Regions from separate parts of the Craurococcus roseus genome, predicted to be linked through region 1. Evidence: riboswitches for the same ligand, from Rfam matches in the RefSeq annotation. Region 1 holds a riboswitch; the other holds the start of a gene.

Region 1 (7,391 bases):
GAGGTCGGACAAGTCGGCCACCGAGGCGCCCGCCGCCTCGGCGATCGCCGCCGCCAACGACGAAAGCTCCTCGCGCGTCACCGTCTCGTCCAGGCTGACGGCGACGCAGCCCGCGTCCACGCGGCGCAGGTTGAAGCCGCGGCCGAGCGCCGCGCGCACCAGTGCATCGGCCTTGCCGCCGGCCTCGATGGCGACAGTGTCGAAAAAGGTTTCGTGGCGCAGCGCGAAGCCGGCCCGATTGGCGGCGTCGGCCAGCATCCCGGCTTGGAGGCGCACCCGTCGCGCGATGCGCGCGAGGCCCTCCGGCCCGTGCCACACCGCGTACATGCCGGCCATCACCGCCAGCAGCACCTGAGCGGTGCAGATGTTGCTCGTCGCCTTCTCGCGCCGGATGTGCTGCTCGCGCGTCTGGAGCGCGAGGCGCATCGCCGGCTGCCCCGCCGCGTCCCGGGAGACGCCGACCAGCCGCCCCGGCAAGAGGCGCTTGTGCGCGTCCTTCACCGCCATGTAGGCGGCGTGCGGCCCGCCGTAGCCGAGCGGCACGCCGAAGCGTTGCGTGCTGCCCACGACGACGTCCGCGCCCATCTCGCCGGGCGGGGTCAGCAGGCAGAGCGAGAGCGGGTCGGCGCAGACGATGGCCAGCGCCCCGGCCTTGTGCGCCGCCGCGATCTCGGGCGAGAGGTCGCGCGCCTCGCCGGTGGTGCCGGGGTATTGCAGCAGCACGGCGAAGGGCTTCTCCGCGCCCGCCGCCGCGTCGGCGATCTCCGCCGGCGGCACCACCTTCACCTCGGTGCCGACGGGCTCGGCCCGCGTCCGCACCACGGCCAGCGTCTGCGGGTGCAGGTCCGCCGCCGCCAACAGCACGCGGCCCTTGCCGCGGTGCGCCGCGTGGGCGAGAGCCACCGCCTCCGCCGCCGCTGTGCCCTCGTCCAGCAAGGAGGCGTTGGCGACAGGGAGCCCCGTGAGGTCCGCCACCGCCGTTTGAAAGTTCACCAGCGCTTCCAGCCGCCCCTGCGCGATCTCGGCTTGGTAGGGCGTGTAGGCCGTGTACCAGCCCGGGTTCTCCAGCACGTTGCGCTGGATGACCGGCGGGACGTGGGTGTTGTGGTAGCCCAGGCCGATCAGCGACTTCACGCGCCACCGGTTGCGCTCGCTCAATTCGCGCAATTCGGCCATGGCCTCCGCCTCGGTGGACGGCGCGGGCAGGGCCGAGAGGTCGGCGCCCGCGATGGCGGCAGGCAGGGTGCGCGCGGCCAAGTCTTCCAGGCTTTCGGCGCCCACCACGCGCAGCATGGCGGCGATCTCGTCGTCTGTCGGCGCGACATGGCGCTCGATGAAGGCGCCATGGTCCTCCAGCGCGGTCAGCTCCTTCAAAGCGCTCACGCCTGGCTCTCCACGAAACGCTGGTAGCCCGCTTCGTCCATCAGCTCGTCCAGCGCCGCCGCGTCGGCGATCTCCAGCTTGTAGAACCAGCCCTCGCCGGTCGGGTCGCGGTTGACCAGGCCGGGGTCCTCGGACAGGCGCTCGTTGGCTTCCACCACCCGGCCGGCCAACGGCGCGTACACGTCCGACGCCGCCTTGACGCTCTCCACCACCGCGCAAGCCTCGTTGGCGCCGACCTCGCGCCCGACTTCCGGCAGATCGACGAACACCACGTCGCCGAGCGCGGTCTGCGCGTGGTCGGTGATGCCGACCGTGGCCACGTCGCCCTCCAGGCGGACCCATTCGTGGCTGGTCGTGTACTTGGTGTCTGGCATCGGGCGGGCTCCGGGATCAGCGCGCGTAGCGGTGCGGGGTGAAGGGCAGAGGGGCGACGCGGGCGGGCAAGGCGCGGCCGCGCACCATCAATTCGAGGGCGGTCCCGTCGCCGGCGTGCGGGCGGGCGACGTAGCCCATCGCCATGGGCCCGCCGAGCGACGGGCCGAAGCCGCCGGACGTCACCTCGCCGATGGCCGCACCGCCGTCGCCGGGCGCGTGGATAGGTGTGTGGCCGCGGGCAGGTTGGCGGCCTTCGGGCTTGATGCCGACGCGGAGCCGAGACGGGCCGCTCGACAGCTCCTCCCGCACACGCTCGGCACCGGGGAAGTCCCATTCGGTGCGGCGGCGCTTGCCGATCGTCCAGGTGAGCGCCGCCTCCACCGGGCTGGTGGTCTCGTCGATATCGTTGCCGTAGAGGCAAAGGCCGGCTTCGAGGCGGAGCGAATCGCGCGCCCCGAGGCCGGCGAGCGCGGCCCCCGGCAGGGCCAGCAGCGCCTCGGCCAACCGCTCGGCCTCCTCGGCCGGCGCGCTGATCTCGAACCCGTCCTCGCCGGTGTAGCCGCTACGGCTGGCGAGCACGGGGACGCCGGCGATGCGCGCCTCGGCCACACCCATGAAGGGGAGCGCTGCGAGGTCCGGCGCCGACGGCGCGAGGGCCGCCGCCGCGCCGGGCCCCTGGAAAGCGAGCAGCGCTCGGTCCGGCAGACGACGCAAGGCGACTCCGGCAGGCAGCGCCGCCTCGACCAGCGCGAAATCCTCCTCCTTGCGGGAGGCGTTCACCACCAGGAATAGCCGGTCGCCGAGGTTCGCCACCATGAAGTCGTCGAAGATGCCGCCAGTCATGGTGGTGAACAGGGCGTAGCGCTGGCGGCCAGGCTTGAGGCCGCGGACGTCCGCCGGGGTCAGCGCCTCCAGCGCCGCCGCGGCGCCTTCCCCGCGCAGCTCGGCTTGCCCCATGTGGGACACGTCGAACAGCGCGGCGCCGGACCGGCAGGCCAAGTGCTCGGCCATGATGCCGGCCGGGTAGTGGACCGGCATGGCATAGCCCGCGAAGGGCACCATGCGGCCGCCGAGCCGGCGGTGCAGCCCGGCGAGCGGGGTTTCGAGGAGCGCTTCTCCGGATTCGGCCACGTATCCCCCTGCCGCGCGTGGCGGCGTTCAGATCGTGGCCCCCCTCTGTCCGAAGACCTGAGAGATTCGGCCGCCCTCCCAGGCGTGCCTTACTCCGTCGGTGCCAGCGCCACATGGGCGGCGCCGGGCTTTCCAGAGGCCCCTCCCCCGCGCGGTTCCTGTGCCTGAGCGTTTCCGGGGGCCGGTTGCGCCTTCGGCGGCGGCAATCACCCGCGCGTATACACGGGGCGCCACTCTCTCCCGCACGGGATCAACGGGTGTCCCCACTCGTGTAGCCCGCCGCGCGTCGCGGACGCAACCATCGTGCGGCGGCGACCGCATGCCAATCCAGAGAGGGGCGGGCGAACGCTGTTGTTCCAAGCCAAACTCGGGACGCAAGCCCCGACCCCGCGCGCTGGCAGTGCGACGAGCGAAAGCCTACCGCGGCCCCCGCCGCCGGTTCACCGCCACGTCTTCCGGCGTCAACTCGAAGGACACCAAGATACGATAATCCGTGGCCCGCCGCTCTTCACCCACCGGCAAGGACAGGCGCACCGGCTCGGCCGCGCCCGTGGCGCGGGTTTCGCCGCGATTGAAGGCCAGCCGTTCCACAAAGCTCTGCCGCTGCAGGATCTCGTCGCCCGGCCCCACCACCGCCACGAACCAGGGCAGTTCCGCCACCCGTGCGTCGCCGCCGGCCGGCCCCCGCTCCACCACGAAGGACGGAGTCAGCGTCACCTCGAGGCTGCGGTCGCGCCTGCCGGGGCGGCAGGACCCGTTCAACCCCGTGAGGCGCGCGTCGAAGACCAGGGTGGTGAGGTCCTGCACCGGCCCCGGCCGCCAACGGGTGAGGTCCGCGCCGTCGGACAGGATGCCGGGCCGCGGGCAGGCCACCGGCAAGGCGGGGCCCCGGTCGCCGCCGCAGGCCGCCGGAACCAGGCCTGCCAGCGCCGCAGCCAGGACAAGTCGCACCCGCATCCCCATCTCCCCTTTGAGCGCACCCCGGCCGGCGGCTAGCTTGCCGCCCGCCCCATCAAACGAGCGAACGGCCACCTATGCACGACACGCGATGCCTGAACATCCTGCTGGCCGGCCCGCGCGGCTTCTGCGCCGGGGTGGACCGCGCCATCAAGATCGTGGAGGAGGCCATCCGCCGGTACGGCGCCCCGGTCTACGTGCGCCACGAGATCGTCCACAACCGTTTCGTGGTGGAAACCCTGGAGCGCCAGGGCGCGGTCTTCGTAGAAGAGCTGGACGAGGTGCCGGATGACGCGCCGGTGGTGTTCTCCGCCCACGGCGTCCCCAAAAGCGTGCCGGCCGAGGCCGAACGTCGGAAGCTATTCTATCTCGATGCCACCTGTCCGCTGGTCAGCAAGGTCCACCGCGAGGCCGAGCACCACGCCGGGCGCGGCCGCCACATCCTGCTGATCGGCCACGCCGGCCACCCGGAGGTGGTGGGCACCATGGGCCAGCTCGAACCGGGCACGGTGAGCTTGGTGGAGGACGCCGAGCAGGCGGCCCGGGTGGAGGTGCCGCAAGGCGTGCCGCTGGCCTTCATCACCCAGACCACGCTCTCCGTGGACGACACGGCGGAGATCGTGGCGGCGTTGCAACGGCGCTTTCCCGGCATCTCGGCGCCGGCCAAGGAGGACATCTGCTACGCCACCACCAACCGGCAGGCGGCGGTGAAGGAGATCGCGCCGCGCGTGCAACTCATGGTGGTGGTGGGGGCGCCCAACTCCTCCAACTCGCTCCGGCTGGTGGAGGTGGCGGAGCGCGCCGGCTGCCCGCGGGCGGTGATGGTGCAGCGCGGGCGCGACCTCGACCTCGCCCTGCTGGAGGGCGTCACCGATCTCGGCGTCACCGCGGGCGCCAGCGCCCCGGAGGTGCTGGTGGAGGAGGTGCTGGCCCGCCTGCGCGAGCGATACGACCTCCGCATCGAGGAGGTGGTGGTGGCGGAGGAGCGGATCACCTTCAAGCTGCCCGCCGCGCTCCAGCCCGCGCCGGCGTGACCTCCCTGCGGCGACCCTGACGGACCGCGCATGGCCGTCTACACCGACGTGCAGGACGACGCGCTGCGCGCCTTCCTGCTCGACTACGACGTGGGCGGGTTGCTCGCGTTCCGCGGCATCGCCGAGGGGGTGGAGAACTCCAACTACGCCCTCCGCACGGAAGCCGGCGACTTCATCCTGACCCTCTACGAACGGCGCGTGGATCCGGGCGAACTGCCTTGGTTCCTCGGGTTGATGGAACACTTGGCCGCCCGCGGCCTGCCCTGCCCGCTGCCGGTGAAGGCGCGTGACGGGCAGGCGCTCCGCGAACTCGCCGGGCGGCCGGCGGCGGTTTGCACCTTCCTTTCCGGCGTGTGGCCGCGCCGCGTTCGGCCGGAGCACTGCGCGCCGCTCGGCGAAGCGCTGGCCCGCCTGCACCTGGCCGGCGAGGGCTTCGCCGCCACGCGGCCCAACGCGCTCGGACCGGCTGGGTGGCCACCGCTGCTCGACCGCTGCCGCGCGGAGGGCGACGCCGTCCAGCCCGGCTTGGTCGCCGAGTTGGACGGGGCGCTCGCGGCCATCCTCCGCGACTGGCCCGCGCCGGGCGCGCTGCCGGAAGGGCACATCCACGCGGACCTGTTCCCGGACAACGTCTTCTTCCTGCCCGGCCCGGACGGAAAGCCGCGCGTGTCCGGCCTGATCGACTTCTACTTCGCCTGCACCGACCTCTTGGCTTACGACCTCGCGGTGTGCCTGAACGCTTGGTGCTTCGAGCCCGACGGCCGCACCTTCAACGTGACCAGGGCGCACGCCTTGCTGTCGGCCTACGGCGCGCTGCGCCCCTTGTCGGGGACCGAGCGCGCCGCGCTGCCGGTGCTTTGCCGCGGTGCGGCGCTGCGCTTCCTGCTCACGCGGTTGCACGATTGGACGGAAACGCCGGCCGGCGCGCTCGTCACCCGCAAGGACCCGTTGGAATACCTGCGCAAGCTGCGCTTCTTCGCCCGCGCCGAGGGGGGCGCCGACATTGGACTCTGACCAAGCGGAACAGACGGCCACGGCCGTCGAGGTCTGGACCGACGGCGGCTGCAAGCCCAACCCCGGCCCCGGCGGGTGGGCGGCCATCCTGCGTTACAACGGGAGCGAGCGCGAACTCTCCGGCGCCGACCCCGCGACCACCAACAACCGCATGGAGCTGACGGCGGCTATCAGCGCGCTGGAGGCGCTGAAACGCCCCTGCCGCGTCGTGCTGCACACCGACAGCGAGTACGTGCGCAACGGGCTCACGCGCTGGGTGGCGGGCTGGGTGCGCAACAACTGGCGCAACGCCGCGCGCGACCCGGTGGCGAACATGGAATTGTGGCAGCGCCTGCTCGCCGCCGCCAAGCCGCACCAAGTCGAGTGGAAGTGGGTGCGCGGCCACGCAGGCGACGCGATGAACGAACGCGCGGACCGGCTGGCGACGGCGGCCCGGATGCGGGGCGGGTAGATGCGGGTGCTGCTGATCGACGACGACCCGCTGGTGCGGCAGTTGCTCGCGGACACGCTCGCCGACGAGGGGATCGAGGTGGACGGGCTCGCCAACGCGGAGGACGCCTTGGTCCTGCTCGGCGCCGGCCAAGTGCCGGACGTGCTGGTGGCGGACATCGACCTCGGGCCGGGTCTGAGCGGGCTCGACCTCGCCGGCATCGCGCGGGAGCGCCACCCGGCGGTGGAGGTGGTGCTGATCAGCGGCACGGCGCCCGACCCGGCCCGAACGTCGCCGGACCGCCACGAGCGCTTCCTCCAGAAGCCCTTCGCCCCCGCCGCGTTGGCCGAGGCGATCCGCGGCGCTGCGCGGGACGCGGCGGCATCGGACCCCTGACGCGGCGGCCCCCTGCGGGGTTGTGGTGGCCGCGGGCCAGCGGATGTGGTACATTGTCTTTGTGCGGCGCATCCATGCAGCCGCGCCGACAAGGACCCCTCCGGGGGTTCACGTCACAACGGAAGGGTGGCCCGTGCGCCCCCGAAGACTTGAGCTCCGCGAGCCGCGGAGCGCAACCGAGTGGGATCGCCTGCACGCGATCCGCAAGACGCACATCTTCGACGTGTACCACCCTCCGGACGGCCCCTGGCCGTGCGAGTACGACCCCGCGCACCCGGACGACCGCGATTCGGCTAACAGGCCGCTGCTGCTGTTCGCCGACGACGAGGTCGCGGGCACCCTGCGCCTCGACCTCAAGCCCGATGGCAGGGCGGTGATACGCTTGGTGGCCCTAGAGCCCGGCTTCCGCGGCGGCGGCCTCGGCGCGGCTATCCTGGAGTTGGCCGAAGGTTTGGCGTTGGACTCGGGCGCCCGGATGCTGTGCGTCAACGCGCAGCCCGGGGTGGTCGGCTTCTACGCCCGCCGGGGCTTCACGCCCGGGAGGTGGGAGGGCTGCACCACCTGCCCGCGGGGCGTGCCCATGGCGAAGCCGCTCATGGGCGGGCTGCCGATCCGGCCCGAGGTGCGGCCCGTCCCGGCCGGGCCGCACCTGCAAAGGGCGGCTTGACCCC
Region 2 (7,391 bases), on a different contig from region 1:
GGCCAGGTGCGTGGAGGAGCCGGAACCGGAGTTGGCGTAGGCCATCCTGCTGTTCGGCTTCTTCGCCAATTCGATGAATTCCGCCAGCGTGCGGGCCGGGGACGCTTTGGGCACGACCAGGATGATCGGCATGGCGGCGACCAGGCCGATGCCGGTGAAGGCGCGGCCGTTGTCGTAGGGCAGTTGGTAGAGGTGCGGCGCCATTGCGTAGGTGCTCACGGTGCCGACCAGAAGCGTGTAGCCGTCCGGCCGGGCGCGGGCGACGGAGGCGAAGCCGATGGTGCCGTTGGCGCCGGTGCGGTTGTCCACCACGAAGGGGCGGCCGACGTCGCTCGAAAGCTTCGCCGCCAGGATGCGCGCCACCGCGTCGGTGGAGCCGCCCGCCGCCCAGGGCACCACCAGCGTCACCGGGCGGCTGGGGTAGTCGCCCTGGGCCTGGGCGCGGGCGGCGATGGACGCCGCGCCCGCGGCGCCGAGCGAGGCGGACAGGAAACGCCGGCGGCCGATCGGTCCAGTCATCCGTTCGCCTCCCCTGCCCCGCCCCTGCTACTCCAAGGTGATCCCGCGGGTTTTGATGACGTCGCCCCACTTCGCGCTCTCGGCGGCGAAGTAGGCGGGCCATTCCTCCGGCGTCCCCACGGTGGGGAAGATGGAGTTCTGCCGCAAGCGCTCCAGCACCTCCGGGTTCCGCATGGTCGCGGCGGTGGCGGCGGCCAGCTTGCGGAGGATCGGCGCCGGGGTGCCGGCGGGCGCCAGCAGGGCGAAGTCGCTGGTCGCCTCGTAGCCCGGGAAGTCGGACTCGGCGATGGTGGGCACCTCGGGGGCCAGCGGGTTGCGCTCCGGCGTGCTGACGCCGAGCGCGACGATCTTTTTGTCGGCCATGAGCGGCAGCGCCGTCACTCCGTCCACGAAGGCCATCTCCACCTCGCCGGTGATGAGCGCCTGCACCGCCGGGGCGCCGCCGCGGTAGGTCACGTTCTGCACGTCTATGCCCGCCGAGCGCAGGAACAGCTCGGTCGCCAAGTGCGCGGAGGAGCCGGCCCCGGAGGAGCCGTAGCTCAGCTTGCCCGGCTGCGCCTTGGCCTTGGCGATGAGGCCCTGGATGTCGTTCACGCCGAGCTTCGGGTTCACGCACAGGAAAATGGGGGAGACTGCGAGGCGGCCGGCGGAGGCGAACGCCTTGTCGTCGTCGTATCCGCGCTGCGGGAAGAGGTGCCGCGCCATGGCGTAGGTGGAGTTCACGCCGAGCAGGAGCGTGTGCCCGTCCGGCCGGGCGCGGGCGACGGAGGCGTGGCCGACGGTGCCGGAGGCGCCGGGGCGGTTGTCCACCACCACGTTGCCGTTCAGTTCCTTGGAGAGCTGCTGCGCCACCACGCGGGCGACGAAGTCGGTCGAGCCGCCGGGCGCCCAGGCGACAACCAGCGTCACCGGGCGGTTGCCGGGGTAGGCGTCCGCCGATTGCGCCCCGGCGGGGCGGGAGCCGGTGGCGGCGAGAAGGCCGAGGGCGGCCGTGCAGAGGCCGCGGCGGTTCAGGCGCATGGATTTCTCCTCCGTTTTCCCGACCGGGGCGTGGCGCCGTTCCGGCCCGCCCCGTTTTGCGTTGACGTGTACGTACCAGATAGTACATTAGCTCCGCAAGGGACGATTCGAGCCGAAAGCCGACTTTCGGCGTCGCCACGGAGGATCCGTCGCATGACCACCTGGGACAGCCGCCCCGCCCTGCTCGCGGGCCTCATCGGAACCGGCATCGGCGCTTCCCTCACCCCCGCCCTGCACGAGCGCGAGGGCGCGGAGCAAGGCCTGCGGTCCATCTACCGCCGGCTGGACCTCAGCGCGTTGGGCTTGGGCGTGGAAGCCTTGCCGGAACTGCTCACCGCCGCCGAACGGGTGGGCTTCGCCGGCCTCAACGTCACCCACCCTTGCAAGCAGGCGGTGATCCCGCTGCTGCACGAACTCTCGGACGACGCGCGGGCGCTCGGCGCGGTGAACACGGTGGTGCTGCGGGGCGGCAGACGTGTCGGCCACAACACCGATTGGTCGGGCTTCGCCGAGGGCTTCCGGCGCGGTTTGCCGGATGCCAAGCGGGACCGGGTGGCGCAGATCGGCGCGGGCGGCGCCGGCGCAGCCGTGGCGCACGCGATCCTGACGCTCGGCGCCACGCGGCTTTCCGTGTTCGACACCGACGGGGCGCGGGCGGAGGCGCTGGCGGACGCGCTGTGCGCCCGCTTCGGCGAGGGCCGCGCGGCGGCCGGGACCGACCTCCGCGGGGCGATGGCGGGGGCGGACGGCGTGGTGAACTGCACGCCGGTCGGCATGGCCAAGTACCCCGGCCTGCCGCTGCCCGCGGCGCTGCTGCGCCCGTCGCACTGGGTGGCGGAGATCGTCTACTTCCCGTTGGAAACCGAATTGCTGCGCGCCGCGCGGGCGCTCGGCTGCGCGACGCTGGACGGCGGCGGCATGGCGGTGTTCCAGGCGGTGGGCGCCTTCCGCCTGTTCACAGGGCTGGAGCCGGACGCGGAGCGGATGCTGCGGCATTTCAAAGACATGGTGTCGGAGGCGGCCCCGGACGCGCCGCGGACCTGACTCGCAGCAGCCCTGCCCCGGATGCGGGACTCCATGGCGGCGCGGTGCCGGCCCGCTACCGTCGCTACATGAACGCTGCGACCCGGCTTGCCACCTATGGCACGCTCGCGCCCGGACGGCCGAACCATCACCAGCTTGCCGGATTGAACGATCGCTGGGGCACCGGGATCGTCCGGGGTGATCTCGCCGCCGAAGGTTGGGGCGCCGGGCTCGGCTATCCGGCCCTCGTCCTCGACCCGCGCGGGGGACCGATCGAGGTGCGCGTTTTCGAGTCGGACGATCTGCCCGGCCATTGGTTCCGCTTGGATGCCTTCGAAGGCGAAGGCTACCGGCGCGTCGTCGCGGACGTCGAAACGCCGGGCGGAACAGTCCAGGCGTGGGTCTACGTGGCGGCGCGGTAGCGGGCGCCCGCCACGGGACAGGAGGTTCGATCCGCGGCATGTTCCGGCCCTCACGCCACCGTCGGTCGCGGTTCTTTTGCTTGATCCACCGCCCGTTCTCCGCGATGTTGCGGTTGTCCGACGAGGCGCGCGGGAGAGCGTCGCAGGCCGCAGCACGCGGCTGGGTGACCGCCGACGGAGCAACCCCCCAGGAAACTCTCAGGCAACCGGACCGCGCGCTGAGGACACTCTGGAGAGAGGCGCCGAAAGGCGTCCACCGAAGGGGACGCGCGCGCCCTCCCGCGGGAGGGCCGGGCCAAGCTCTCAGGTAAGCGGACAGACGGGGGCGGATCGGACGGCGGGCGCAGCGCGCCGCGCCGCCGGCCGCGAACCCTTGTCGTCAGGAGCCTGCGGGCATGAGCACCGTCGCCGTCATCGGGTCCGGGATCACCGGCGTCACCACCGCCTACGCGCTGCTGGAGCGCGGCCACGAGGTGGTCGTGCTGGACCGCCAGCGCTACGCCGGCATGGAGACCTCCTTCGCCAACGGCGGCCAGCTCTCGGCCAGCAACGCCGAGGTCTGGAACAACTGGGGCACCGTGGCGAAGGGCGCGAAGTGGATGCTCCGGCGCGACGCGCCGCTGCTGATCAACCCGCGCCCCTCGTTCCACAAGTATTCCTGGCTCGCCGAGTTCGTTGGGCGCATCCGCGACTACCGCGCCAACACCGTCGCCACCACCGCGCTCGCCATCGAGGCGCGGAAGCACCTCTTCGCCATGGCCGAGAAGGAGGGCATCGAGTTCGACCTGGAGCGGCGCGGCATCCTGCACGTCTACCGCGACCGGGATGGCTTCGAAGCGGCGGCGGCGGTCAACGCGCTGCTGCGCGAAGGCGGGCTCGACCGCCGCGCCGTCACCCCGGAGGAGATGCGCGCCATCGAGCCGGCGCTGCCGAGGGGCGCCTTCCACGGCGGCTTCTTCACGCCGTCCGACTCCACCGGCGACATCCACAAGTTCACGCGCGGCCTGGCCGACGCCTGCGTCCGGCGCGGCGCCCGCTTCGAGTTCGGCGCGGAGGTGTCCGCCATCGAGCACGGGCCGGACGGGGTCGGCATCCGCTGGACGCGCGGGGGCGAAGGCGCGGGCTCCGTCCGGGCGGACGCAGTGGTGGTCTGCGCCGGCGTCGCCAGCCGGCGCTTCGCCGCCATGCTGGGAGACCGGGTTAACGTCTACCCGGTGAAGGGCTACTCCATCACCGTCCACCTCGACGACGAAGGGAGCCGAAGCGCGGCGCCGACCGTGAGCCTGCTCGACGAGGCCACGAAGATCGTCACCAGCCGCCTCGGGCGCGAGCGCTTCCGCGTCGCCGGCACGGCGGAGTTCAACGGCGAGAACCGCGACATCCGCGCCGACCGCATCCGCCCGCTGGTGGAGTGGACGGGGGGCATGTTCCCCGGCGTGTCCACCGCCCGCGTGGTGCCCTGGGCCGGCCTGCGCCCGATGACGCCGAGCCTGATGCCGCGCATCGGCCGGGGCCGCCGGGCCGGCGTGTTCTACAACACCGGCCACGGCCACCTCGGCTGGACGCTCTCCGCCGCGACGGCGCAGATGGTGGCTGACGCGGTGGACGCCGAGGCCTCGGAAGGCGGCCGGACGGCGCGCGCCGCCTGAGCGCGGGGATCGGGGCGCGCGGTCCGGCCGGTGGCTGGGCGGGGGGTGCGCTTCCAGCGAGCGGCCTGGGGGGTCCTCTCCCGCGGCGGCTGGCCCCGCCGGCGCCCGGCCGCGCGGACGCGCACCGGCCCGGCGACTACGGCCCGGCGACTACGGCCGCAGGTAGCGCAGCACCGCCTCCACCACCATGCGCCGGTGCGCGTCCGCGCGGCCGGGCGTTGCCGAGTCTTCGCCGAAGATGGCGCGGAGCGTATGGCGGTTCGACACGCGGTAGAAGCAGAAGGCGCTGATGAGCATGTGGAGATCGAGCGGGTCCACGCCCGCGCGGAACGCGCCCTCCGCTTCCCCGCGCCGGAGCAGCGCGGCCACCGTGCCGATCACCGCCGCGTTGCGCTGCTTGATGGTGGCTGAGGCCGCGACCGTGCGCGCTTCCTCGATGTTCTCGCCGCTGACCAGCCGCACGAATTCCGGGTGCGCGGCGTGGTGGTCGAAGGTGGTTTCCACCAAGCGGCGCATGGCGTCGGCCGGCGGCAATCCGTCCAGGCGGAGCGCGCCTTCGGCGTCGCGCATCCCGCCGTAGGCTTCCTCCAACGCCGCGGCGTAGAGCCCCTCCTTCCCGCCGAAATAGTAGTAGATCATCCGCTTGGTCGTGCGGGTGCGGGCGGCGATGTCGTCCACGCGGGCGCCGGCGTAGCCTTTTTCGCTGAACTCGGCGGTAGCGGCGGCGAGGATGTCGCGCCGGGTCTGGTCGGCATCGCGGGTTTGGGGCCGGTTGGCGACTCCGGCGGGGGCGGCCCGCGACTCGTCGAGTGGCATTTGGATTGAACTCTCCGGTTCGTACACAGCGTATCACACGGGCGCCCCGTTGTCGCGTCCACCGATGTTTCGGGGGTGTGGAGGCCGTGGCGGGTTCGCTTTTTGGTTGCATCTGGGATGTTGTCCGGGCAACCATCGGCTCGCGGCTCCAAACGGTATACGGGGAATGCCGATCGCCGCTCCGGGCGGTCGCCGGTCGGCCGCCACGATACCTTCTTATCCGGCCAAGGGTTTCGGACGGAGCTTGATGCAACGCACGCTCGACGGCACGGACGGCGACCGGGGGCCACTGGGCCTCGCGGCGCCCCATGAGCCGAAGGTCCGGCCGGGTTCCGCCGACTCCGGGGCGGGCGGCGCCGAACCGCCGGCCAGCGCCCGCGAAGCGGAGTTGGAGGCCGAGGTGGCGCGACTCCGCCGGGCCTTGGCGAAGGCGGAACGCGCCGCCGCCCGGGACGTCGAGGTGGAGCGCCGGGCCGTCGCGGCCTTGGCGGAAAGCGAGGCGCGGCTGCGCTTGGCGCAAGAGGCGGCCGAGGTCGGCGTGTTCGAGCGCAACGTTTCGACCGGCCGCGCGCACTGGTCCGCGGCGATGTTCCGCATCTACGGCCTCGGCCCGGAGGGCCGCAGCCCCGAGGTCACGGACGAGGAATACCTGTCCCTCCTCGACGAGGAGGACCGCGAGCGCCACCGCGCGCGGCGCAACGCCCGGCGCGCTGACCCGGCGGCGCCGCGCTACGCCCACGAATTCCGCATCCGGCGCGTCGACACCGGCGAGGTGCGGTGGATTTCGAGCCGCGGCGAGATCGTGCGCGACGCCGCCGGCCGCCCGCTGCTCGTGCGCGGCACCAACCACGACATCACAGACCGCCGCCGCGCCGAGATCGCGCTGGCCGACAGCGAGGCGCGGTTCCGGTCCTTGGCGGAGGCGCTGCCCGGCTTCGTGTGGACGGCCAAAGCGGACGGCGCCTTCGATTGGGTCAGCCCGCGCTGGTACGCCTATTCGGGCGCGGAGCCCGGCGCCGCGCTCGGCTGGGGCTGGGGCGCTTGGCTGCACCCCGAAGACCGCGGCCGCGTGGCGGAGGGCTGGCGGGGCGCCGTCGCCGCCGGCGCGCCGGAGCACGAGGACGAGTTCCGCCTGCGCGGGGCCGGCGGCGAGTACCGCTGGTTCCTTACGCGGGTCGCGCCGGTGCGCGGGCGGGACGGCCGGGTGGAGCGCTGGGTCGGCACCTGCACCGACGTCGATCCGCGCCACAAGGCGGAAGAGCGGCAGTGCCTGCTGGTCAACGAGTTGAACCACCGGGTCAAGAACAGCCTCGCCGTCGCCCTCGCGCTGGCCGACCAGACGCGGCGGGCCTGCGACGCCGCGAACCACCCGCCCGAGCGCTTCCACGCCGATTTCCAGACCCGGCTGGTCGCGCTCGCCGCGGCGCACGACCTGCTCACGCGCGAGCATTGGGAAGGCGCGCCGCTCACCAAGCTGGTGCAGACCGCGCTCGCGCCGCACGCCGGCAAGGCGGGCGCGTCCGCGTCGCGCGTGTCGGCGGCCGGGCCGCCCGTTCGCCTCGCGCCGGAAACCGCCATAGCGCTCGCCATGGCGATGCACGAGCTGGCCACGAACGCGGCCAAGCACGGCGCGCTGTCGGTCCCGGCCGGGCGGGTGGAGGTGGTGTGGCGCGTCGAATCCCCGCCCGCCGCGCCGGGCGGGATGCTCGTGCTCCACTGGTCGGAACACGGCGGCCCGCCGGTGGAGGGGCCGCCGAAACGGCGCGGGTTCGGCTCGCGCCTGATCGAGCGCGGGTTGCCGATCCAGCTCGGGCGGGGAGGCACGGTGGACCTCGATTTCGCGCCGGGGGGCCTGCGCTGCCGGATCGCGGCGCCGCTGCAACCGGCCGCCTAGAACCGCTCGGGCCTGGCCGTGACCGGGCGGAAGCGGGCGAAACCGGAG

Evidence for each region. A riboswitch is a leader RNA that binds a small molecule or an ion and turns the genes downstream of it on or off. The one in region 1 is predicted to bind glycine.
Region 2: another riboswitch for glycine. It lies ahead of ABD067_RS02680 (D-amino acid dehydrogenase); the one in region 1 lies ahead of gcvT (glycine cleavage system aminomethyltransferase GcvT).

The regions. Positions count from the first base shown of each region.
Region 1 is NZ_BAAAFZ010000118.1:5,322-12,712, forward strand. It holds gene gcvP (aminomethyl-transferring glycine dehydrogenase) at 1-1,383, opposite strand, end outside; gene gcvH (glycine cleavage system protein GcvH) at 1,380-1,757, opposite strand; gene gcvT (glycine cleavage system aminomethyltransferase GcvT) at 1,774-2,889, opposite strand; glycine riboswitch at 2,932-3,028, opposite strand; glycine riboswitch at 3,032-3,142, opposite strand; gene ABD067_RS25440 (hypothetical protein) at 3,307-3,846, opposite strand; gene ispH (4-hydroxy-3-methylbut-2-enyl diphosphate reductase) at 3,924-4,880, shown strand; gene ABD067_RS25450 (homoserine kinase) at 4,911-5,894, shown strand; gene rnhA (ribonuclease HI) at 5,884-6,345, shown strand; gene ABD067_RS25460 (response regulator) at 6,346-6,720, shown strand; gene ABD067_RS25465 (GNAT family N-acetyltransferase) at 6,854-7,387, shown strand.
Region 2 is NZ_BAAAFZ010000007.1:134,767-142,157, forward strand. It holds gene ABD067_RS02660 (Bug family tripartite tricarboxylate transporter substrate binding protein) at 1-519, opposite strand, end outside; gene ABD067_RS02665 (Bug family tripartite tricarboxylate transporter substrate binding protein) at 547-1,539, opposite strand; gene ABD067_RS02670 (shikimate dehydrogenase) at 1,693-2,583, shown strand; gene ABD067_RS02675 (gamma-glutamylcyclotransferase family protein) at 2,628-2,984, shown strand; glycine riboswitch at 3,105-3,208, shown strand; glycine riboswitch at 3,213-3,304, shown strand; gene ABD067_RS02680 (D-amino acid dehydrogenase) at 3,380-4,633, shown strand; gene ABD067_RS02685 (TetR/AcrR family transcriptional regulator) at 4,784-5,449, opposite strand; gene ABD067_RS02690 (sensor histidine kinase) at 5,697-7,343, shown strand.